Regions from separate parts of the Anaerobacillus sp. MEB173 genome, predicted to be linked through region 2. Evidence: predicted binding sites of a transcription regulator. Region 2 holds the regulator's gene; each other region holds the start of a gene.
What was found. The regulator Rex, encoded in region 2, represses fermentation and respiration genes when NADH is low (regulators of the CRP and FNR family bind a similar motif). The targets are predictions, from matches to a motif close to TTGTGAAATATTTCACAA.
Positions count from the first base shown of each region.

Region 1: a site for Rex is predicted at 3,267-3,284, ahead of ACJ2A9_RS11990 (DUF2249 domain-containing protein). Genes of this name have one in related genera too.
Region 3: a site for Rex is predicted at 2,250-2,267, ahead of ACJ2A9_RS22705 (cytochrome c oxidase subunit 2A). Genes of this name have one in related genera too.
Region 4: a site for Rex is predicted at 2,362-2,379, ahead of ACJ2A9_RS16370 (NarK family nitrate/nitrite MFS transporter). Genes of this name have one in related genera too.

Region 1 is NZ_JBJMAU010000005.1:35,227-41,355, reverse strand. Features, by position in the region: gene mobB (molybdopterin-guanine dinucleotide biosynthesis protein B) at 1-127, shown strand, start outside; gene ACJ2A9_RS12010 (molybdenum cofactor biosynthesis protein MoaE) at 120-590, shown strand; gene moaD (molybdopterin converting factor subunit 1) at 587-823, shown strand; gene ACJ2A9_RS12000 (metal-sulfur cluster assembly factor) at 889-1,203, opposite strand; gene ACJ2A9_RS11995 (hypothetical protein) at 1,223-2,509, opposite strand; gene ACJ2A9_RS11990 (DUF2249 domain-containing protein) at 2,514-3,092, opposite strand; gene ACJ2A9_RS11985 (hypothetical protein) at 3,334-3,654, shown strand; gene argC (N-acetyl-gamma-glutamyl-phosphate reductase) at 3,819-4,856, shown strand; gene argJ (bifunctional ornithine acetyltransferase/N-acetylglutamate synthase) at 4,886-6,118, shown strand.
Region 2 is NZ_JBJMAU010000027.1:6,861-12,989, forward strand. Features, by position in the region: gene ACJ2A9_RS22435 (ABC-F family ATP-binding cassette domain-containing protein) at 1-1,882, opposite strand, end outside; gene moaC (cyclic pyranopterin monophosphate synthase MoaC) at 2,122-2,616, shown strand; gene ACJ2A9_RS22445 (redox-sensing transcriptional repressor Rex) at 2,653-3,288, shown strand; gene ACJ2A9_RS22450 (twin-arginine translocase TatA/TatE family subunit) at 3,334-3,510, shown strand; gene tatC (twin-arginine translocase subunit TatC) at 3,536-4,303, shown strand; gene ACJ2A9_RS22460 (MDR family MFS transporter) at 4,428-5,846, shown strand.
Region 3 is NZ_JBJMAU010000029.1:661-6,789, forward strand. Features, by position in the region: gene ACJ2A9_RS22695 (b(o/a)3-type cytochrome-c oxidase subunit 1) at 1-1,376, opposite strand, end outside; gene ACJ2A9_RS22700 (cytochrome c oxidase subunit II) at 1,376-1,846, opposite strand; gene ACJ2A9_RS22705 (cytochrome c oxidase subunit 2A) at 1,876-2,031, opposite strand; gene ACJ2A9_RS22710 (GspE/PulE family protein) at 2,422-4,089, shown strand; gene ACJ2A9_RS22715 (type II secretion system F family protein) at 4,105-5,304, shown strand; gene ACJ2A9_RS22720 (competence type IV pilus major pilin ComGC) at 5,337-5,693, shown strand; gene ACJ2A9_RS22725 (type IV pilus modification PilV family protein) at 5,711-6,127, shown strand; gene ACJ2A9_RS22730 (pilus assembly FimT family protein) at 6,111-6,129, shown strand, end outside.
Region 4 is NZ_JBJMAU010000009.1:6,726-12,854, forward strand. Features, by position in the region: gene fdhF (formate dehydrogenase subunit alpha) at 1-713, shown strand, start outside; gene ACJ2A9_RS16355 (4Fe-4S dicluster domain-containing protein) at 900-1,442, shown strand; gene ACJ2A9_RS16360 (Rieske (2Fe-2S) protein) at 1,526-2,068, shown strand; gene ACJ2A9_RS16365 (hypothetical protein) at 2,061-2,249, shown strand; gene ACJ2A9_RS16370 (NarK family nitrate/nitrite MFS transporter) at 2,512-3,804, shown strand; gene ACJ2A9_RS16375 (NarK family nitrate/nitrite MFS transporter) at 3,842-5,338, shown strand; gene ACJ2A9_RS16380 (Crp/Fnr family transcriptional regulator) at 5,520-6,129, shown strand, end outside.

The DNA of each region.
Region 1 (6,129 bases), on a different contig from region 2:
AGCTGTTATTACGTGGATACGACTTGAGGAAATAAAAGAAAAAATGAAGGTTCCTGTCTTTTCAATCGAAGAGGAACAAGAGTACTTAAATTGGATAAAAGAACAGGTGAATAAAGAAGATGAGTGAAAAAGATTTTCTAATTACTAGTGAAGTAATCTCAATTCAAGAAGTTGTCGATAAGGTTGTTCATCCCAATGCTGGCGCCATTAATACATTTATTGGAACTGTTCGTGAATTAACAAAAGGAAAACGAACATTGTATTTAGAATATGATGCCTACGTACCGATGGCTGAAAAGAAACTTGCCCAAATTGGTGAGGAAATTAAAGAGCAATGGCCGGAAACAAGAGTAGCGATTACGCATCGAATAGGAAGGTTAGAGATAACTGATACCGCTGTTGTAATTGCTGTCTCAACTCCACATCGTGCTGATTCATATGAAGCAAGCCGTTTTGCGATTGAGCGTATAAAGGAAATCGTACCAATATGGAAAAAAGAACATTGGGAAGATGGGGAGAAATGGATTGGTGATCAATTAGAGAGAACACCTTACCCGACAGGTAAGCCAGAAGAGGAGCATTTATCATGATTAAAGTATTATTATTTGCTGCCTTTGAAGAGGCATTAGGGAAAAGAGAATTAAGCATGGAAGCAAGTTCACTAACTGTTGCACAATTACGTGAAAAACTTTCGGCAGAGTATTCTTCTCTTCCTTCACTCGACAACGTCATGATCGCTGTAAATGAGGAGTTTGTTGAGGATAATGCCATTTTGCATGAAAATGATGTTGTGGCGATCATCCCGCCTGTAAGTGGGGGGTAAGTTAATAGTTAATAGTTAATAGTTGAAAGTTAAAAACCTCTCCTAAAGTGGAGAGGTTTTGTTTTTCATTCGCCGCCGAATCGGCTGCGAATCTTTTCGCTCATCATTTTTGGTGTCCATTGCGGTTCCCAAACAACTTCAACATTAACAGCATTAACAGTTGGTAATGTTTGAACTGCAGACCTTACACCAGTTGTCATCATATCGTGAAGCGGGCAGCCAGGAGTTGTCAATGTCATTTTAATATCTACAACACCATCGTTTTCAATCTTTACGTCATAAATTAACCCTAGATTGACAACATCTACACCTAGCTCAGGATCGATTACTGTTTCTAATACTTTTAATACTTCCTCATTATTTAATACGAATTCAGCCATCTGAAATTCCTCCTTTGAATTATGAATGCGTAAATACAGCTAATACATGGACTAAATAATAGATGGTAGCAAGTCCAAAACTAATTTGTCCGATAATTATGAGAAGAGGTAATTGAATCGCCATACCGACTGCAAGAATAAGTAATGTCACTACACAACCGATAAAGCGGACGTATACCTTTTGTTCATCAATTAAATCATGCAATGATGGCACCTGTTCTCTTCCAACTTGATTTCCAAAGCGGAATGTCCACCATAAAAATGGAACAATTTTAGATGTATATCCTAAAATTGTTAAGCTAACCCATCCAAATAAATAAACTAAACTAATGATTGAAAGGAATGTTAAATTAGAAAAAAGTTGCGGTTGAATCATTAAAAGAACAATCGCGATACCTGTTAAACCAATAAATCCATCAAGAATTCGAACCGTAACTAATATTCCTTTACCAGGGTTCTTTTTGAAGCGGGTTTTAATAATCTGCTGTACATGGACTCTGTAAACAAGTAAGCCGGCAAGAAACACGACAAAACCAATCCAAGTCAACATAAATCCTGCTTGAAGAAAGAAGTTTGCAGTAATAATCAGTAGTGCAACATGGAACAAAATTAAAATCCATTTTTGTAAGTTTGTTGGAAAGTCATGTGACAAATAAAACATAGGTAACATCTTAAAGCTGTAGCCAACAATTAAAAAAAGAAACCAGCCAACTAATCCAAACCAAATGTGTGCTGCCAATATTGACGTGTGCAAACCATTTAAAAACGGATGTCCAAAGTTTATCGCCATAAGCAATCCGGAAACAACAGTTAGAAGTAGATAAAACAAAGCGCTATACGTTGCAAAAATAATCGTATTGAAGTTTTTTGTTTTTATAATTGTGATGACGATATTAGTTATAAAAAGCAGAACTCCAATAACGACAAGTGATGCTGAAATTGCCAGCGTAATTAAATTAAATTGAAAGAAACCGAGTAGCATACCGACTAGGCCGCCAGTAAACGCAAAATAATGAATCATTCCTAGCTTTGTGCTATATAATTCACTTTGAATGACTACAGGAACAAGTTGGTAGACTGCCCCCATCACGAGCATTGTCGCCCATCCTAAAATGAATAAATGGACTATTCCTATTGCAAATGGTAATCGAACTTCTGTGAAACTAAACGTATCACCGGAAAAGACAATCAGCACAGAGAAAATGAGCAGTGATAGGAATCCTGTAATCATAAAAGCAAATGGTAAGTAAAATGCACCTTTTGAATTCTGTAAGGCACCTTGACCCATTCCACCGCCGAAGTTCATGATCTTATCCCTCTCTCTTAATTATAGTAATTTCAACCGAGCCATCGTCCATTTCCATATGTGAATATCCATAACCTAATTGCTTTAATTCCTCGATGAGAAAGACGGGCACCCGGTCATTTCGAATAATAAGTGTTTCACCATCATTCATTTTTTCTAATTGACTTAATGTGCGCATCATTGGTTGTGGTGGCTCTAAACCACGATTATCTAAGCGATATGGTTCCATTGCAGAAACCTCCTTTATTTTTACTGGATCGGGAACTTTAGCTGGTGGCTTTAAGTTATCCCAGTCCGTGTTATCTTTTTTCTTTTTTCTAAAGAATGAGAACAAACCTTTCTTCTCTTCCTTTTTAATAAAAGTTGTTATAAAGTGATCGTCAGCAATTTTTTCAACGTCATTAGTAAAGCCTTTTGTCCTTAATAACGTTTGGAGGGGCTTTGGTTTAAAGGTTGAATGTAGTATGAAAGTGTCCCCAGCTTCAACTTGTTTAACAACTGCCATGATCTTTTGAAAAGGTTCTAATTTATTTTTCAAATCTTCACGGACATCTAGTTCATATACCTTTCCTTTACTACCCATAAGATAACCCCCTTTCTATTCATCATCTTATAGAAAAGAATTGCATCCTTAGTATGAAATGTTTTTGCTTTTCTGAGATAAGTATAGTTTAAAATGTAATAACCATTCAGTGATACTTATCACAATTGATTCCCATTATCAATTAAGTGCGTATTATTTGCATTTTTTACTATTCTGTGATAGTTTTCACATCTTGAAAAGGGGTTGTTTGGTAAATTATGAGTTAAAGGGGGTATGAAAAGTGATTTCTTGTAATCGAATCCGTACTGGTGAGGATGACGTTATTGTAGTTACGGGGGGGACAAAGCCTCACATAGGGGCAGTTGTTATAGCTAACTGGATAAATGATCGCGTCAATATTATCAGTCATGGTTTCCCGCATCATAAAGAGGAAGAGTTGTTTATTGATTTGGCAAAAGTATGGTGTGGAATTAATAAGAAGACAACTGTCATAACTGGTGGTATCCATATTGATGATGCAACAAAAGAACAAATTAACAAACTGGTTGATGAAACATGGCTCTCTTTTTTTCAACTTATCTCTGATAAAAATGAAGTGTGAAAAAATCAGGTAACTCTTTTTCTTATGCAAAAAAGAGTTACCTGATTTTTTTATTACTTGTTTTATAATGAAAATTCTAATAAAAAATAAAAATACAGTTGATTTTATTTTTATTCATCCTTATAATAAACTTCACATACAAATTTATTAAGAGGGTGAAAAAAATGAAAGTAGCAATTATCGGAGCAACTGGATATGGGGGAGCGGAATTAATACGGTTATTACATAATCATCCAGAAGTTGAGCTTTCGTCAATTCACTCATCATCCCAATACGGTGTGCCGATTCAAGATAGTTATGGCCACCTTATAAATAAAACGGATCTTATATTAGAAAAGATTGATACAGATCAGATTGCGAAAACGGTGGATGTAGTGTTTATGGCTACACCATCAGGTATCTCAACTGAGTTAAGTCCAGAGCTTATAAATAAAGGTGTAAAAGTAATCGACCTCTCGGGGGATTTACGGATAAAGGATCGTTCTTTGTATGAAAAATGGTACAAAAAAAATGCAGCGAATGATGAAACGTTAAAAGAAGCGATCTATGGTTTGCCAGAGTGGTGTAAAGAAGAGATTAAGACTGCTAGTCTATTAGCTAACCCTGGTTGTTATCCTACAGCAGTATTGCTAGGTTTAGCACCACTAATTCAAAATAAATTAATTGAAAGAGATTCGCTGATCATTGATGCGAAATCTGGGGTAACAGGGGCTGGACGTTCACCGTCAGCGGTTACTCACTACAGTGAGATGAATGATAATTTTAAAATATATAAAGTGAATGCTCATCAGCATATTCCTGAAATTGAGCAAATGTTAAATAGATGGGATCAATTGGATTCCCCAATTACGTTCAGTACACATCTAGTTCCGATGACTAGAGGAATTATGGCTACCATGTATGGAAAAGCAACAAAAGAAATGACAGAAGAACAATTACGAGAATTGTATAACGAGCAATACGGTAAAGAGCCGTTTGTCCGTATTCGTAAGCAAGGAGCATATCCGTCTACTAAAGAAGTTTACGGCTCTAATTATTGCGATATTGGCGTTACGTATGATGAAAGAACCGGCCGCATAATGGTTGTGTCGGTCATTGATAATTTAATGAAAGGTGCGGCCGGGCAGGCTGTACAAAATTTAAATATCATGATGGGAATTGATGAAAAAACAGGACTTGATTTAATTCCAGTTTATCCATAAAAAGAAAGTATTTTCAGAGGTGATTTACGGTGGGAACGAAGAAAGAACAAGCTGAAGTCAGAGTAGTGGAAGATGGTAGTATTACAGCACCGAAAGGATTCTCGGCTACAGGAGTCTATGCTGGAATTAAGAAAGATAAATTAGATTTGGGCGCCATATATTGTGAAGTACCCGCTAGCAGTGCGGCTGTATATACATTGAATAAAATACAGGCAGCTCCTTTAAAAGTGACGAAAGAAAGTATCGCCAAAGAAGGAAAGCTGCAAGCTGTAATCGTAAATAGCGGAAATGCCAATGCATGCACAGGAAAACAAGGAGAAAACGATGCGTATGAAATGAGAAAGCAAGGGGCATTAACCTTGAACGTACCGGAACATTATGTAGCGGTCACATCAACTGGAGTCATCGGTGAACCAATGCCAATGGATAAAGTAACGGCAGGGATTTCTCAGTTACAACCAGAATCATCAGTTGAAGGAGCTGAATTATTCAGCAAAGCGATTTTAACAACGGATTTAGTTATAAAGAATGCTTGCTTTCAAACCGATATTGATGGAAAAGAAGTGACGATTGCCGGTGCTGCAAAAGGATCAGGAATGATTCATCCGAACATGGCTACAATGCTTGGCTTTATTACAACGGATGCCAATATTGAGCCAGAATGGCTTCAAGTCGCACTAAGCGAAGTGACAAATAAAACATTTAACCGTATTACAGTTGACGGTGATACATCAACAAATGACATGGTTGTTGTCATGGCAAGTGGATTAGCTGAGAATAAGCCGCTAACTAAAGAACATCCAGATTGGGAAACGTTCGTATTAGTTTTAGAAAAGACGGCTCAATCATTAGCGAAGAAAATTGCTCGCGATGGTGAAGGGGCGACAAAACTAATAGAAGTTCAAGTGAATGGTGCAATAAATGATGAGGAAGCAGGAAAGGTTGCCAAACAAATCGTAGGTTCAGATCTTGTGAAAACTGCAATTTTTGGAACTGATGCAAACTGGGGCCGAATCATTTGTGCAGTGGGTTACAGCGGGGCAGAAATTAACCCTGAAACGATTGACATTGCACTTGGGCCGATTGTTACATTAAAAAACAGCCAACCAGTTGCTTTTTCTGAAGAAGAAGCAAAAGAATATCTTCAAAATGAAAACATTACGATTATTGTAGATTTACACGTAGGGAACGGTAGCGGCTTAGCTTGGGGCTGCGACCTCTCGTATGATTACGTGAGAATCAATGCAGGGTATAGAACGTAATTAATTTAGAA
Region 2 (6,129 bases):
TTCGTTCTTCTATTTGTTCATTTAATGTAGCAGAACGTTCATGATCTTGATAAATCTCGGGATCACATAGAGCTTCTTCATCTTGAGCAACTTCTGTTTCAAATTGTTCAATCATGTTCTCAATTTCTTCGATCCGGCGTTGTCTTTGCCGCTCCTGTTTCTTTGCCTCTTTGTCTTGTTGAAAGCTTACTTTGTCAGACGCTTTTCCTTCATTCGGAGTTGATTCTTGAAGTTGTTTCTGCTCTAAGAGTTCAAGCTCTTTCAACTCCTCTTTCTTTCTAATATAGTAATCATAATCGCCGATATAATCAGTCAGACCGATTGAGGATATCTCAACAATCCGGGTGGCAATCCGATTCAAAAAGTACCGGTCATGGGAAACGAATAAAATCGTGCCAGGATAATCAATCAATGCTGATTCTAGCACTTCCTTACTATCTAAATCCAAATGGTTTGTCGGCTCGTCAAAAATTAAAAAATTAGCTTTTTGCATATAAAGCTTCGCTAATTGTAAGCGCGCCTTTTCACCACCGCTTAAATCAGAGACGACCTTTAACACATCATCACCGCTAAAGAGGAAATTCCCTAACACTGTGCGGATTTCCTTTTCTGGTGTTAAAGGATATTCATCCCACAGTTCATGTAAGACTTGCTTATTTGAAGTAAGCTTCGCTTGCTCTTGATCATAGTATCCAATCATGACATTGCTGCCGTAAGAAATCGCTCCTTCTATCGTCGTAAGCTCCTGGTTAATCGCTTTTAATAATGTAGATTTACCGATCCCATTCGGACCAACCAGGGCGACACTTTCATTTTTCTTAATTTGCAGGTTAGCATTTGCGAATAATGGTTTGCTCTTGTCGTAACCAACCGCGACATTTTCAAGTCTTAAGACGTCATTTCCGGTTTGCTTCATAATATCAAAAGAAAATGAAGCGGATTTCTCGTCACCTTGTGGCTTGCCCATTAATGTCATTCTTTCTAGTTGTTTTCTTCTGCTTTGCGCACGTTTCGTTGTTGAAGCCCGGGCGATGTTTCGTTGGATAAAGTCTTGAAGTTTAGCCACTTCTTCTTGCTGCTTTTCATATTGCCTAAGTTCAACTTCATAACGTTTTGCTTTTTCCTCTAGGTAATCACTATAGTTCCCGTGGAATTTAGTTGATTTTGTATTTGAAATTTCATATACAACCGTAACAATTTTATCTAAAAAGTACCGGTCATGGGATACGATTAAAATCGCACCGTCATAGTTTACTAAATATTGCTCGAGCCATGTTAGTGTTTCAATGTCTAAATGGTTTGTGGGCTCATCTAATACTAATAACTCAGGTTTTGTTAATAGTAACTTTGCTAAAGCTAACCGCGTTTTTTGTCCGCCGCTTAATGTAGAAATCTTCGTTGAGTAATCAAATGTAGAAAATTTTAAACCAGAAAGAATACTTCGAATATCCGCTTCATATTGATAACCGCCTTGATCTTTAAATTTTATTTGTAATTCATCGTAGTCTTTTAAGACTTTTTCATACAAAGCGGGGTTATTCAAAACATTATTATCGGACATTTTCCCCTCTAATTGACGAAGCTCTTGTTCCATTTTCTGCAGAGGTTGAAAGACAGCAAGCATTTCTTCCCAAATCGAGAGGTTGGACTCAAGCCCAGTGTCTTGTGCTAAATATCCTAACTTAACATCCTTTGGAATAATTAACTCACCAGAATCAAACGACATCTGTCCTGTAATAATTTTTAATAATGTTGATTTGCCGGCACCGTTTCTCCCAATCAGAGCAATTCGGTCCCTCGATTGAACTTCTAACTTTATATTCGATAAAATTGGCTCAGCACCAAACGATTTTGATAATTGAACACATTGCATTATAATCATTTTTTCATCCATCCCTACATAAAGGTTGTGCGATTTCTTACACTAAAAATAGTGAGATCGTGTTAGACTAATGATGTCTTTATTATTTTAGTGTACAGTATTGGTCGAGAGACAGGCAACACTCGTAAAAATTCATGCTCGGCCCAATTTGTGTCAACTTTTTTTTTGAACTAGTAATCAGAACGCTTACAGATTTGTAGAAATGTTGTACAATAGATAGAAGAAGGGAGAATATTAACATGTCATCATTTACACATTTTAATGAACAAGGTCGTGCCAAGATGGTTGATATCTCTGATAAGAAAACGACTGTTCGAACTGCCTTTGCCCATACAAGTGTAGTAGTGAGCAAAGAAATCTACACAAAAATAGAAGAGGGTTCAATTGGGAAAGGTGATGTACTTGGTGTGGCCCAAGTTGCTGGTATTATGGCAGCTAAGAAGACAGCTGATTGGATACCAATGTGCCATCCGCTTGCCTTAACGGGTGTTAATGTTATCTTTTCATGGGAAGAAGAAGGCGATAAGCACATACTAAATATTGATGTTCAAGTGAAAACAAAAGGGAGTACAGGTGTAGAGATGGAAGCATTAACGGCAGCTTCTGCTACAGCCTTAACCGTCTATGATATGTGCAAAGCCATTGATAAAGGAATGGTGATTGGACCAACCTACTTGAAAGAAAAAACAGGTGGAAAAAGTGGGGATTATCGTAGAGAGCAAGTAGATATGTAATAATTCAGTCTGACGGATAGAAGTTGGAGGAATGCTATGGAATTTGATCAAACAAAGATACCACAAGCAACCGCAAAGAGGTTACCGTTATACTATCGGTTCTTGGAGAATTTGCAAAGCTCTGGGAAATATCGTGTTTCTTCCTCAGAACTCAGTGAAGCAGTTAAAGTTGATTCAGCAACAATAAGACGTGACTTTTCCTACATCGGTGCGTTAGGGAAAAAAGGGTATGGATATAATGTTAACTATCTATTATCTTTTTTTCGAAAAACGTTAGATCAAGATGAATTAACAAAAGTAACACTGATTGGAGTAGGGAATCTAGGTACAGCTTTTTTACACTATAACTTTCAAAAAAATAATAATACAAAAATAGAAATGGCTTTTGATGTTGCTCCTGAAAAAGTTGGTACAAACATGGGGACTGTACCGATTTACCATCTTGATGATTTCGAGAAAATCCTTGACCCTGAAGTAACTGTGGCAATATTAACTGTACCAGCAATAGCGGCACAAAAAATAGCCGATCGTATTGTCGATTCAGGAATAAAAGGTATTCTAAATTTTACACCAGCAAGATTAACTGTTCCTGAACATATTCGGGTTCACCATATTGATTTATCTGTTGAGCTACAATCGTTAATCTATTTTTTAAAACATTATCCAGTCTAGTTTGTTGAATAACAAAAAGAATCGTTTTTATAGGAGGTGAATGTCGTGGGAACACTTGGCGCAGGTAGTATCGCTTTAATCGCTATTGTTGCACTAATTATCTTTGGCCCTAAAAAGCTTCCGGAATTAGGAAAAGCAGCTGGAAATACACTTCGTGAGTTTAAAAATGCAACAAAGGGATTAGCAGATGACGATGATGATAAAAAGAAATCAGAAAAGTAATTGTTGAGATAGGAAGGGTTTTCATATGGAACAAAACGGGATGTCGCTTTATGAGCATATAGAGGAAATAAGAAAACGTCTTATTATTGTTGTCGTATTTTTTATTCTCTCTCTTATCGGTGGATTCTTCCTTGCGACACCACTCATATCATTTTTGCAAAGTGCACCAACGGCAGAAGGCCTTCCAATGAACGCCTTTAGTTTAACTGATCCTTTAAAGGTATATATGAACTTTGCTTTCTTGACAGCATTGTTATTATCATCACCAGTAGCATTATATCAGCTATGGGCCTTTGTTAGTCCGGGCCTTCGTGATGTTGAACGGAGAGCGACACTTTCTTATATTCCAATTTCGTTCTTTTTATTTATAGCAGGACTGTCGTTCTCATATTTCATTCTCTTCCCATTTGTAGTTGGTTTCATGGGGAGGTTAGCAGTTCAATTAAATATTACTGAACAATACGGAATTAACGAATACTTTTCTTTTCTGTTTCAATTAACATTACCATTTGGTCTTTTGTTTCAGTTGCCCGTGGTTGTTATGTTCTTAACTAGATTAGGAATTTTGACTCCACAGTTTTTAGTGCAATCTCGTAAAATTGCCTATTTTATTTTATTAGTCATTGCGGGGTTTATCACACCGCCAGAACTAATCTCTCACCTTATGGTCACAGGCCCGTTACTTCTTTTATATGAAATTAGTATCTGGATATCTTATGTTACGTATCGAAAGGTGCTTAAAGCAGAAAAGGAATATGAGGAACAACAGAAGAAAGATTCAAACCACGTCTAGTATAACGTGGTTTTTTTTCATTTGGATAACTGCAAATGTATTCTAGTGCTGAAAGGACAATACAATGCTAAAATAGCAATGATGATATATTTCGAATTACGAAATGATTGGATGGCGAAACAGCATGAATAAACTACCAGAAAAATGGCTTGTTCTACTAACCGTATTAGTTGGTTCATTCACTCTTGTCCTAAATAACAGTATGTTAAATCCAGCTGTTCCACAGTTAATGAAAGTGTTTGAGTCAGACGCTGTTGCCACAGGTTGGGTAATTACGATTTTTATGGTTACGATGGGTGTGACGATGCCATTAACGGGATACTTAGGTGATAAATGGGGAAATAAAAACCTCTATATTTTCGGTTTAGTTCTTTTTACAATTGCCTCTATCTTAGGTTCTTTTTCCTGGAACTTGTCTTCACTTATTTTCTTTCGAGGACTGCAAGGGATTGCTGGCGGGATTATGCTGCCAATTACGATGGCCTTAATTGTGATTGCTTTTCCGCGTAACGAACGAGGCTTTGCGCTTGGTGTATATGGTACATCAGCGCTGATGGCACCAACAATTGGGCCAACACTGGGCGGAATTTTAATCGAAATGGGAAGTTGGCAATATTTGTTCTTATGCAATATTCCAACAGGTTTGATAGGTCTTGCAATGGCTGTGTTCTGCCTAAAGCAATCAAAAAATAGTGCAAAGCTGACATTTGATAAGTGGGGCTTTCTAACGGTAACCCTAGGTGTTGGGTTGATTTTATATGCGTTAGCTAGAATTTCAAAGCTGGAACATTTACTCGAACCGATGAATATCCTTTTACTTCTTGTTGGGGCACTTAGTCTGTATCTGTTTGCTCATATAGAAAAACATGTTCAGCACCCTTTGTTAGATCTTTCAATTTTTCGGATTTCGACGTTTACGTATAGCGTCATTGTATCAGGGATCCTTTCGATCGGGTTATTTGCAGGGATTTTCCTTATCCCATTATTATTACAAAATGTGTATGGTTATGGTGCCATTATGACTGGCCTCACATTTTTACCGTCAGCATTGTTTACGGCGATCTTTATGACAGTCAGCGGTAAGACTATGGATAAAAGTGGCGCTAGAGTTGCTGTTACAGTAGGCTTGGTCATTATTGGTGTTAGTACAATTCTGCTTGGCTTAATGGATGTGAGTACAGCACTTTGGGTAATCTTTCTTCTAATGGCAGTAAGGGGAGCGGGGTTTGGCTTAAGTAGTACACCGGCAACGACGGCTGGAATGAATGCGATCCCTGAACAGCTTGTCTCAAGAGGATCAGCTATGAACAGTGTGTTTAGACAAATGAGTTCTGCACTTGGTATTGTTTTTGTCTCTATTTACTTTGAAGTTCGTCGAGTGCAGTTGATTGTGCAAGATCTTCCTTTCGATGCTGCGAGCTTACAAGCGATTAATGAAGGCTTTATTGTAATTGGGATTCTGACCTTACTATCAATTCCTGCTGGATGGTTATTAGGAGGAAGGAACAGAGAAGATCAAAAGAAAGGGACGAAAACAGCCTAAATAGTGAGAGAACTCACACCATATTGCTAAAAAGAATGATATAGTAATGATACGGGAGCTTAGAAGACTAGGCTGAGAGGATGACTGATCTTGTTATCGACCGTTAACCTGATCTGGATAATGCCAGCGAAGCTTCGACCTGTTACGCTACCTTGCAGCTTTGCGACGAGGAAGCCAACACCGGAGCGATACAGGTAGACGCAGGAGCAGTTTTTATTGCGACGAGGAAGCCAACACCGGAGCGATACTGGTAGACGCAGGAGCAGTTTTTTTGTAACCGCAT
Region 3 (6,129 bases), on a different contig from region 2:
TGATCGGAATATGTTGTATATGCTGTTCTTCTCGGTGCACCGAGTAAACCTAGAATATGCATTGCCCCTGACATTAAAAGCATTCCAACTGTCCAAAGAATCGTTTGGATAATTCCAATTCGGTTCATTGTCGGTGATAATGATCTCCCTGTTAAATATGGGATTAACCAGTAGGCAACACCAAGGAATGTTAAAATAACAGTTGATCCAACTGATAAGTGGAAGTGTCCGACAACCCATAGCGTGTTATGAACTACCGCATTCATTTGGTGACTTCCGTTTACAATCCCTCCGGCACCCGCCAAAATGAAGAATAACATCCCGATAAATGGTGCTAGGAAACGAACATCACCATAAGGCAGTTTTTTTGCCCAACCGAATAAACCTGTCGTTCCTCTTTCTTTACCATAGAGCTCAAACATGGCAAATAGAGAAAAGGCGGTTAGTAAAGAAGGTGCTACGGCTCCAGTCAAAGTAAGGGCAACCTGAATATACTTCCAAAACTCGCTAATTCCGGGCTCCATTAATTGGTGATGTAGTCCAACAGGAAAAGAGAAAACAAGGAACAAAATAAATGTTAGACGTGCGAGTGAATCACTGAAGATTTTCCCGCCGATGATCTTCGGGATTACTGTATACCATGCGATATATGCAGGCATTAACCAGAAGTATACGAGAGGATGGCCAAAATACCAGAACAGAGTACGACTTAGTAGAAGGTTAATTCTGTCACTAAAGCCAAATGCCCAAGGAATCATTTGGAAAACAACTGTAGCTGCGACACCAAGTGTACTTAAAATCCATAATAGCATTGTTGCAGTCGTCATAAAGCCAAATAATGGAGTTTTTTCACCGGGATGGGCTTTCCTCCATGCGAAGTAATGCTTAAGCATGGCGATGGCCCCAATCCAGTTACCAATAACGAACAATGCTAAGCCGACATAGAAATATGGATTTGCTTGCAGGGGAGGATAGAATGTATATAGCACGTTGGCATCACCAATGATGATTAGTACGGCAGCGATCGCTGTACCAATAATCATTGTAATGAAGCCGACCCAGGCTGTTTTGCGAGCACCATCACTTAACGATCCCATTGTTTTACTTAAACCAGCATAACAAAAGCCATAGATAAAATAAGTTGTAAAAACAAGTGCTAAGAAAACACCGTGAGCTGTTAATAATGTGTAATAGTTAATCCCTGCTGGTAAATCAATAACCCCACCACGTGCTAATCCTTGCAATAGTCCAGCTAGAGCACCGAGAAAAAAGACAATAAACGCAACATACATATGCCCAAGGGTTAATTTTATGTCGCCTTTATGAATTTTAACCACTTCCTCGAAAGTATCCGATTTCAAAATGGCTGTCTTCATTATTCTGTCACCTCAATTCTCATTTGCATATAATGGTGGCCTGTACCGCAGTATTCATTACATAAGACTAAATATTCACCGGGTTCAGTGAAAGTATGTTCAACTTGGCCGACGTGCCCAGGCACGATCATCATGTTCACATTTGTTTTTGGAATGGTAAAACTATGAATCACGTCTCTACTTGTCACTCGAAAGATCACTTTTGAACCAACTGGAACTTCAAGTTTATTCGGCATATAACCAAATGCCATTGCAACAATGTTAGCGATATATGTTTGATCATCAATTTTTTCTAAGCCAGGATTGTCGAATGGTGCTGTAACATCAACTTGGGTAGGATCAATTGTAGTAGAGTGACTGGGAGGTTGGTTCCCCTGCGCAAATGCACTGATTCCTAGAACAAGTAAAAATACAAATAACATCCCTATACTGAATGTTAGCCAGTATTTTTCGTATCGATGTAAATGCATAATCTATTCCCTCACTTTCTATATCAGAATTACAATCTCGAAATAAAAAGGTTAAACACTGATACCCAGGTTATGAGAATAATAAAACCAATAACAAAAACAGAGAAAAGTGTCCCCTTAATCGGCTCTTCATGAACGTCTATCGAAATTTTTCTTTCCGCCTCCTGTTTTGTTTTTTTCTCCATACCAATCACCTCCAAAATCTAATTTTATAAAAAAATAGGAAAATTGATCTGTTTACATTAGTGTAAATGAACGATGGTAAGGAAAAATGTGACAAATATCACATCTTAATTTAACAGTCATTTATTGACAATATTTCACATCTTTGTAAAATTTAATATCGAAATATTGGGAGATTTTAGTCTAAAGACTTTATTGTCAAGTGGATATTTACTAAATTTTGTCGAACGATTCACAAAAATCTCAAAAATTGTATTAATTATTAGTTTATATTCGTGCTAATATTGAGTTGCCAAATATTAGTAGTAGTCTCCCTGTACTTAGAGTGTAAATAGGTCAAATTTCACTAATGGGATTCCTGCTGTAAAAGTAATTTAAAGGCTGGTGAATGTATGGGAAAACATAAACGGATTGGACAGCTATTAATAGAAGATGGGGCAATAACAGAACAACAGCTTACCGACTGTTTAGAACGACAGCGTGAAAACCATCAACCACTAGGTGAAATTTTAATTGAAAATGGATTAATAGATGAAAAACAACTAGTTATGGCCATCGGCAGGCAGTTAGGTCTCAAGTATATTGAGATTCATCAAACAACTATAGATGAAGAAGCGATTCATAAAATTAGCGAAACGGTTGCAAGAAAGTATTTAGTCATACCGATTTCATTGTCAGATCACGTTTTGACTGTAGCGATCTCTGATCCACTGAATCTATCAATTATTGATGATTTACACATCTTAACAAGTTATGACATTGAAGTTGTAGTAGGTGACCGAAAAGACATTGAATGGGCAATAAATCGTTACTATTTCCCGCAACAGTCTAACAAATTTGTGAATGAAAATGAGCAAGTAAAACGATCTGAGGAAGATAGATTATTAGAAGAACATAAAGAGGATGGACCGACAATTTTGTTTGTCCATTCGATGATTAGTAAAGGTTTAGCGATGTCAGTAAGTGATATTCATATCGAACCGCATGAAAAAGAAGTAATTATTCGTTATCGTATTGATGGAATTTTGTATGACACATTAATTGTACCTGCGAACTTAGAGTTTTCTGTAATCTCCCGTCTGAAAATTATGGCAAATTTGCACATCACAGAAAAAAGAAAACCGCAAGATGGTGGTTTTCATCTTAATGTAGATGGACGCTCTGTTGATGTAAGGATGTCGACAATTCCAACCATTTTTGGTGAAAAAGTTGTTCTGCGTTTATTAGAAAAAGAACAAATTATTGAAATTGACCAACTTGGGTTTTTACCAGACCATTTAGCAATGTTAAGAGACATATTGAAATTTCCCCATGGCATCGTCCTTATTACAGGACCTACCGGTAGTGGGAAAACAACGACACTATATGCCATGTTAAATGAAATAAATAATTTAGAGAAAAACATTGTTACCATTGAAGACCCTGTTGAATACGTACTTCCAAGGATCAACCAAACACAAATTAATTTTAAGACGGGGATTACCTTTGCTTCGGGACTTCGCACCATGCTAAGGCAAGACCCAGACATCATTATGGTAGGGGAAATTCGAGATGAAGAAACTGCAAAAGTTGCTGTGCAAGCTGCGTTAACTGGACACCTTGTTTTAAGTACTTTGCATACAAATACAGCGATTGGCAGCTTTTATCGACTTTTAAACATGGGGATTGAACCGTACCTTCTTTCCTCTTCATTAAAGGGAATGATTTCCCAGCGTCTTGTCCGTAAAGTTTGCTCAAAATGTAAGGAAGAAGTTGAGATTGACCAGAGCGTCTTTGAACGGCTTGGTTTACTCGATCAATTTAAAGATAGTAGCTTTGTCAAAGGAAAAGGTTGTTTTCATTGTCAGCAAACAGGTTACAGGGGCCGATTAGGTGTTCAGGAAGTAATCAAAGTAGATGATGAAATGAGGGTGTTCATAAATCGAAATGCTGCAGAAGAGGTAGCAACACAGCTACTTAAAAATAAGCAGGATTATCGTTCAATTATTGAAGACGGTATGATCAAGGCTAGTAGAGGTCTTACATCTGTTGAAGAGGTGCTTCGTATTCTTTATCAATAGAAGGGGGGAACATTGGTGCAAAGCTACAAGTTTTTTGCCAGAGATAATTATGGCAAACGGATTAACGGTAAGATGGAGGCGCATTCTCCACTAGAAATTGTTCGCAAGCTAGAAGGTACAGGCTACACCGTCACTCGTGTTGAAGAAAAGAAGCATGATCGTAATTTATTTGAAAAAAAAGTCTCTTTAAAAGAACTCGCCGTACTTTGCCGCCAGCTTAGCACGATGGTTCGTACTGGTGTACCGATTATCGAAGCGCTTAATACCATTGGAGGATTAGTAAAGGATAAGACATTAAAACAGATGTTACCGCAAATTTCAGAAGATATTGCTGATGGTTCAACACTAGCAGGTGCTTTTGAAAAACATAACAATCATTTACCGCCTATTTTTGTTAATATGTTGCGATCGGCTGAGGTCAGTGGTGATTTGGACCATACATTAAATGTCCTTGCGGAAAACTTTCAAAACGATCATAAGGTTCGATCGAAGGTAAAAAGCGCCCTTGCTTATCCGATTGTAATTATTATTTTTGCTAATGCAATGATTTTTGGATTAATAACATTTGCGTTACCAACTTTTATTGGAATGTTTGAAGGTACTGATACACCGTTGCCATTGATCACTCAGATTTTAATAGTAATTAATCGTTTTATAACGAATCAAGGAATCATCCTCTTTATTACGTTGATCATCCTTACAGTAATTGGAGTCAAATGGGGGACAACCGAATCAGGAAGACGAGCTATTGATTATAGTTTAATGAAATTACCGCTAGTTGGTGATTTAGTAACAAAAACAGTGGTCTACCGCTTCAGTCAGTCTTTACGTGATTTATATGAAAGCGGCATTTCGGTTGATGAATCACTGGCGATGACATCAAAGATCGTCAATCATAGCTACTTTAGTAAAAGTATCGACCGAGCAAGAGAAGAAATTCGCAAAGGAGCCGATATTGCTTCCTCATTGGATAAATCAGGGCTCTTTCCTCCTGTGCTAATATCTATGCTCCGAGTCGGTGAAAACACTGGAGATTTAAACACGCTGTTAACAGATGTTGCCACTTACAGCCAAAGAGAGTTAGAGCAAAAAATAGATCTATTCATCTCGTTAATTGAGCCCATCCTCATCGTTAGTATTGGTATTGTCGTTGGCGGAGTTATCGTCGGCATCCTGCTCCCAATGTATGATGGCATGCTTTTAATAAATAAGTAATATAAAAGCTTAGTAGAAAGAGAGTGAGAAACATGAGAATGAAAAAGAAACTTTTTAAAATACTACGAGGAGAAAGAGGCTTTTCATTAATCGAGCTGTTAATTGTCATTGCGATCTTGGCAGTGTTGGCTCTGTTAATTATTCCAAGGTTGACGACTACTCTAGATGATGCGAAAGAATCGACTAATGCGGCAAATGTAAAATTGATACAGTCAGCAACTGAACGGTTTCATTTTGATAAGGGGCGTTTTCCTACTAGTGTGGATGAGCTTAAAACTGAAAATTATATTGATGTGGTACCTACGGATCCATGGGAAAGAGCTGATAAAGGCTATTCTATTAATCAGATCACAGGAATAGTCGAAGCTCCAGAAAAGCCCACAAGTTAAAAAATAAAAGGTGCTATATGAAAAGATATTTTAACTCCCGTGGAACGACGTTACTTGAACTCCTCTTCGCACTGTTTGTTCTCACGGTAACTTTAACCGTAATTATTTCAGTCCTTATGAGTGGCAGAGCGGGTATTGTTTCATCATGGGATCGTACTGAAGCGAATTCTGCTGCTGTTCAGGTGCTTGAACAGTTAAAAGCAGCATCGTACAGTGAGGTCTTAGCAATTAAAAATAATGAGAAATCATTAGCAGCTGTAATAACGGTAGACTCTCATTATGAAATTAACGTTGACCTATTTGGCTATGAAGAGTATCCAAGCGAAGAAATGTTGCAAGTAGTCGTTACAGTGAGCGATTCTTCTGGTAAACGGCCGCTAGAAAAAGCGACAATTCTACGAAAAGGTGTAACTGATGATGAAGAAGATAATTAGTG
Region 4 (6,129 bases), on a different contig from region 2:
CAAATATTGAAGGTCGTGTTATCCGTATTCAAAAAGTAAAAGATCCAATCGGTGAGTCGAAAACGGATTGGGAAATTATGAAGTTAATTGCTGAAAGAATGGGCAAAGGGGACTTCTTCCCATATAAAAATGTTCCTGAAATTTTTGAAGAGTTCAAATTAGCTTCTAAAGGTGGAAAAGCAGATTATTACGGAATTACGTATGAGCGCTTAGAAAAAGAAAATGGTATCTTCTGGCCTTGTCCTGAAGAAGGTCACCCTGGAACACCAACGATGTTCAAAGAGAAATTTGGTACAGAAGACGGAAAGGCAAACCTGGCAGTTGTTGAATGGAATGAGCCTGGCGAAGTACCATCAACAGATTATCCTTTAACATTAACAACTGGACGTGTAGTATTCCACTACCTATCAGGAAACCAGACTCGCCGTGTTGATTTCTTAATGGAACAATGTCCTACGCCTTATGTTGAGATTCATCCTGAACTTGCGAGTCAATACAACCTATTAAACGGTGATACAGTACGTTTAACAACTCGTCGTTCATCAATGGTATTAGATGTCCGTTTAACAAAAGCAATCCGTAATGATCATTTATTTGTACCGTATCACTGGGGGAAAGAGTTATCAATTAACCAATTAACAAATCCTGCATTAGATCCAATATCACGTATGCCAGAGTTTAAAGTTTGTGCAGTTAGAATGGAGAAAGCGTAAAAAGATCAGTGAAGAGTTTAGAGTGTAGAGTTTAGAGTTGGTTTTGAATTGCTTCGACGTTTTTCTTACTAGAGCTTCGATGCCTTAACCCTCAATAACTCTAAACTCTAAACTATCAACTCTAAACTTATATTATCCTATATAAATGTGTGTTCGGGAAGAAATCAATGAGGGGGAACAACTACTATGAATAAAATTATGTATTTAGAATTTGAACGTTGTATTGGTTGTCGTTCATGTCAGGCAGCTTGTCGTGAATGTGGCGGTCATGACATGAAAGAACGTAACTATGTAGAGTATGTTGACTTTATGGAGAGCCGTCAAACATATCCAATGCTATGTATGCAATGTAAGGATCCTGCATGTGCTCGTGTATGTCCTGCTAATGCGATCCAAATTACGGATGAAGGTGTCGTTCTTTCAGCGATGGAGGAAAAGTGTATCGGTTGCCGTAACTGTACATTTGGTTGTCCATTTGGAATACCGAAGTTTGATTTTGAAGAGAATAAAATGTACAAGTGTGATATGTGTTATGACCGCACGCAGCATGATATTGCACCAATGTGTGCATCTGTTTGTCCAAGTGATGCGATTCGCTTTATTGACTTTGATGAAATGCAGGCATTACGCCGCCGTCGTACACAAATGAATCTTGTGGAAGGTAAGAAACCGACTGAACAAGATAAGTGGAAATATGTTCCTGAGTTTTTCGGGGTTTACTCAGACTAAGAAAAGCGGAAACGCCTTGTCTGAAGCAAAATGATTTCGAATGATGAGGAGTTGGAGCTAGACTAGAAATGGAGGAGAGTAAGATGACCGAAAAGAAAAAAATAGGTCGTAATCAAAAAGATACGAATGATGATATGATCAATCTCGTTGATAATTTAAACCGAGATGATGATTTAAAATATAATCGAAGAGCATTTCTAAAATCTGCTGTTGGGGCATCTGTAGCTTTAGGAATTGCAACATTACCTTTTTCACTTAAGGCGATGTTAGGTGCTGAAGAAAAAGCAGTAGCTGATAGTAACCGTGTCAAAATTGCCGATCTGGCTGATGTCCCAAAAGGTTCCTCAGTAACGTTTCATTATCCAACCGAAGAAGATGGAGCTTTACTCGTTCATTCAAAAGAGGGGAAACTTGCCGCTTATAACAATGCGTGTACACATTTAAAATGTCCTGTATTTTATGAAGAAAAAAAAGATATTTTGTTATGCCCTTGTCATAAAGGATCTTTTGATATCGGTACTGGACACCCAATTTCAGGACCGCCTCAACGTGAACTTCCTCTAATTGAGCTTGAAGTTGAAGCTGGAGTAGTATACGCAGTAGGAAGGAAGTATCGTCATGGCTAAAAAAATATGTTGGGCGATCATTTTTCTAACCGTTATTGTTAATGTGTTTATGTTACATTTAAGTGTACAGCACTACTATGGACATGAATATGAAGCAATTGCTCCATTATCGATTGTTGGAATGATTTCTGCTGTTATTGCGTTAATAACCTATTTCTATTGGCGCAAACTTGAATATTAAATTAATAAAGTACAAAAGCTGACTAGAAATTAGATAGTCAGCTTTTATTATTTTAATAAAATTTTATCAATTTTGTTTCAGTATATTGAACATTTTTTGAACACCATATAATATGTGAGAAATTTCACACCAGCAAGGGATTGACTCCTTTATGATTAAAGTAAGTTAAACAAAGGCCTTTATACTAATTAATAATTTAACTTAACAAATAATTATTTCATTAAAAATTATTTCATTAAAGTTTTTTAGGGGGAATTAAATCATGGCAAGAATTACAAGATGGGATCCGGAAGATGAACAGTTTTGGGAGTCTGAAGGAAAGCGGCACGCAAATCGAAATCTATGGATTTCAATACCTGCACTTTTCTTAGCATTTGCGGTATGGCAAATTTGGTCAGTAGTGGCTGTTAACTTAAATGATGTAGGCTTCAATTTTACACCTGGGGAATTATTTACACTTGCAGCCTTACCTGGTTTGACGGGTGCTACATTCCGATTAATCTATACATTCGTTGTACCGATATTCGGTGGGCGAAACTGGACAATAATCAGTACTGCTTCATTATTAATACCAACAATTGGAATCGGATTTGCAGTTCAAAATCCAGAAACATCGTTTATGACAATGGCAATTTTAGCCGCACTTTGTGGTTTTGGTGGAGGTAATTTCTCCTCTTCAATGTCAAATATTAGTTTCTTCTTCCCGAAGAAGGCGAAAGGTACGGCATTAGGACTAAATGCTGGAATTGGTAACTTAGGAGTATCAGCAGTTCAATTTTTAGCTCCATTAGTAGTGACAATCGGTATTTTCGGTGCATTTGCTGGTTCATCTCAAGAATTATCAAACGGTGCACAAGTATGGATGCAAAATGCAGCATTTATCTGGGTTATACCAATTATCTTAACAGTAATTGCAGCCATTTTTGGAATGGATAATTTACCAACAGCAAAAGCTTCTTTTAAGGAACAAACAGTAATTTTTAAGAACAAACACACTTGGATTATGACGTTTCTGTATATTATGTGTTTCGGATCATTTATCGGGTTCTCAGCGGCATTTCCACTGTTAATCAGAACAGAATTTCCGGAAGTAAATGCCTTACAATTTGCGTTCTTAGGTCCACTAGTTGGTGCTTTAGCTAGACCGATTGGAGGTATGATCTCTGACAAATTAGGTGGAGCTAGAGTAACATTTTGGGATGTTGTAGTAATGATTCTTGCAACATTTGGGGTTATTTACTTCTTAAATGCAGGTAGCTTCACAGGATTCTTACTAATGTTTATGTTGTTATTCATCACAACGGGAATTGCAAACGGATCAACATTTACAATGGTTCCATATATTTTCCCACCGAAGGAAGCAGCACCAGTACTTGGGTTCACAGCAGCAATTGCAGCATATGGGGCATTCTTTATTCCGAAAATTTTCGGTTGGTCAATTGAGACAACTGGTGGTGCAAACTTAGCTATGTACTTATTTATCGGATATTATGTTGTCAGTTTGTTAGTAACGTGGTACTTCTATTCACGTAAAAATGCGGAAGTGAAATGTTAATTTCCTTATAAAATCGTCTCTTGGGAGGGCGGTAGCGATGAGTTTTTCAGATATTTTTCAATTTAAAAATGAACGAACAAAAATCTTACACTTAACATGGATTGCCTTTTTCGTCTCCTTCTTTGCTTGGTTTAACATGGCTCCATTAGCCACCACGATGGTTGATTCCCTCGGGTGGCTAACAATGGACCACATCGCAGCTTTGGCTATCATTAATGTAGCTTTAACAATACCTGCGCGTATTATTATTGGGATGTTACTCGATAAATACGGACCAAGAAAAGTGTTCTCAGCATTATTAATCGTTATGGCGATTCCAACATTTGCATTCGCATTTGGTGATACGTGGACACAATTATTAGTTGCTCGTTTATTACTTAGCTGTATTGGTGCAAGCTTTGTTGTTGGAATTCGAATGGTTTCGGAATGGTTTCCGCCAAAAAGCGTTGGCTTTGCCGAAGGGTTTTATGCAGGATGGGGAAACTTTGGTTCAGCTGCAGCTGCAATGATTTTACCATGGGTAGCAATTTCAATGTTTGGTGGAGATGAAGGATGGCGCTATGCTATCGCTTTCTCAGGAGTATTATGTCTTATCTATGGTGTGATTTATTACTTCTCAGTCACTGACACACCTGAAGGAAAAGTATATCAAAAGGCTCGTAAAATTGCTGCAATGGAAGTAAGCAGCTGGGGTGATATGATTCAATTGATTATCTGGACTGTACCATTAGTTGCAGCACTTGGATTACTATCATGGCGTTTGAAAAATTTAGGTTTTATCTCTGAAACAGCACTCTTTATTATTTATGTTATCTTGGCGATTACTCTTATTTATCAGATTGTCCAAATTCTTCGTGTAAATATTCCAATTTTAAAAGCTGGGGTACCAGAAGATGATAAATATAAGTTTAAAAATGTAGCTGCATTAAATACAACATACTTTGCCAACTTTGGAGCTGAATTAGCGATTGTTTCAATGTTACCAATGTTCTTCTTACTAACATTTGGTTTATCAGCCACAGCAGCTGGTTTAATTGCTGCATCATTTGCCTTTGTGAATCTTTTTGCAAGACCTCTGGGTGGCTGGTTATCAGACAGAGTGAAAAGCAGAAAGAAAGTTATGTTGATGTATATGTTTGGTATTGGTTTGGGATTAATTGGAATGGGATTAATCAATTCTGAATGGCCGTTAATTTTAGCGATTGTCGTAACAATTATCACATCTATCTTTATCCAAGGTGCAGAGGGAGCAACATTTGCGGTCATTCCTTTAATTAAAAAAAGGATTACAGGTCAAATATCAGGGATGGCTGGTGCTTATGGCAATGTTGGGTCCGTTGTTTACTTAACGATCTTTACAATGGTTTCTCCTCAAACATTCTTTTTCATCTTAGCCGGCGGAGCCTTTGTTAGTTTCTTCTGTTGTTTGTTCTTACTAGATGAGCCTAAGGGTGGTCACGGAGAAGAGTATGAGTTATCGTCCGTAGATCGTGAGGTTAATCAAGCTGAGATTCCGTTACAGAAAACAAGTTAGTGAAAAATTTCACAAGATTCACGGCAGAATATTCTTTCTGCCGTTTTTCCCATAAGTAGAATCAATTATACTTTTTTTATTTTTTCAGAAAACATATTTTATTACAGTTTATATTTAAAAAGGATACAATAGAAGTGTATAATAGCAATGGATAAATAATAAGGAAAAGGTGGTTTTCTTCATGCCAAAGAAACAGCTAGAAATGAAGCGGTTCTTTAACGAGTTGTCCAAAGAAAACCAAGATATGTTGTTAGCGAATGGACAGGAACTATCTGTAGTGGCGGGTACAACTTTATTTTATGAAGGGGATCAACCTGATAGTGTCTATCTTGTTCGTTCAGGAATGGTAAGGCTAAGTAAAATGACTGTTGACGGGAGAGAATTCTCCGTTCATTTAAAGCAAAAGGATGAACTTGTTGGGGAAGTTGGTCTATTCAATGAGATGTCAATTAGTGTTACTGCTGAAGTAATTGAAGATGCAGTATTAGTAAAGTTTGAACGAAATCAACTAGAAGAAATTTTCCGCAAAAACGGAGAGATTGCCGTAGCGTTTATGAAGTGGTTTGCAAGGCACACGCAGTCGACTCAGGCAAAGTTTCGTGACTTAATTTTGTGTGGAAAAACAGGTGCACTTTATTCTACATTAATACGTTTTAGTAATTCATATGGCATTAAAAATCCTGATGGCAGTATACTAATCAATGTTCATTTAACAAACCAAGACATTGCCAATTATATCGGAACATCACGAGAAAGTGTTAACCGAAGCCTTAATGACTTAAAGAAAGACA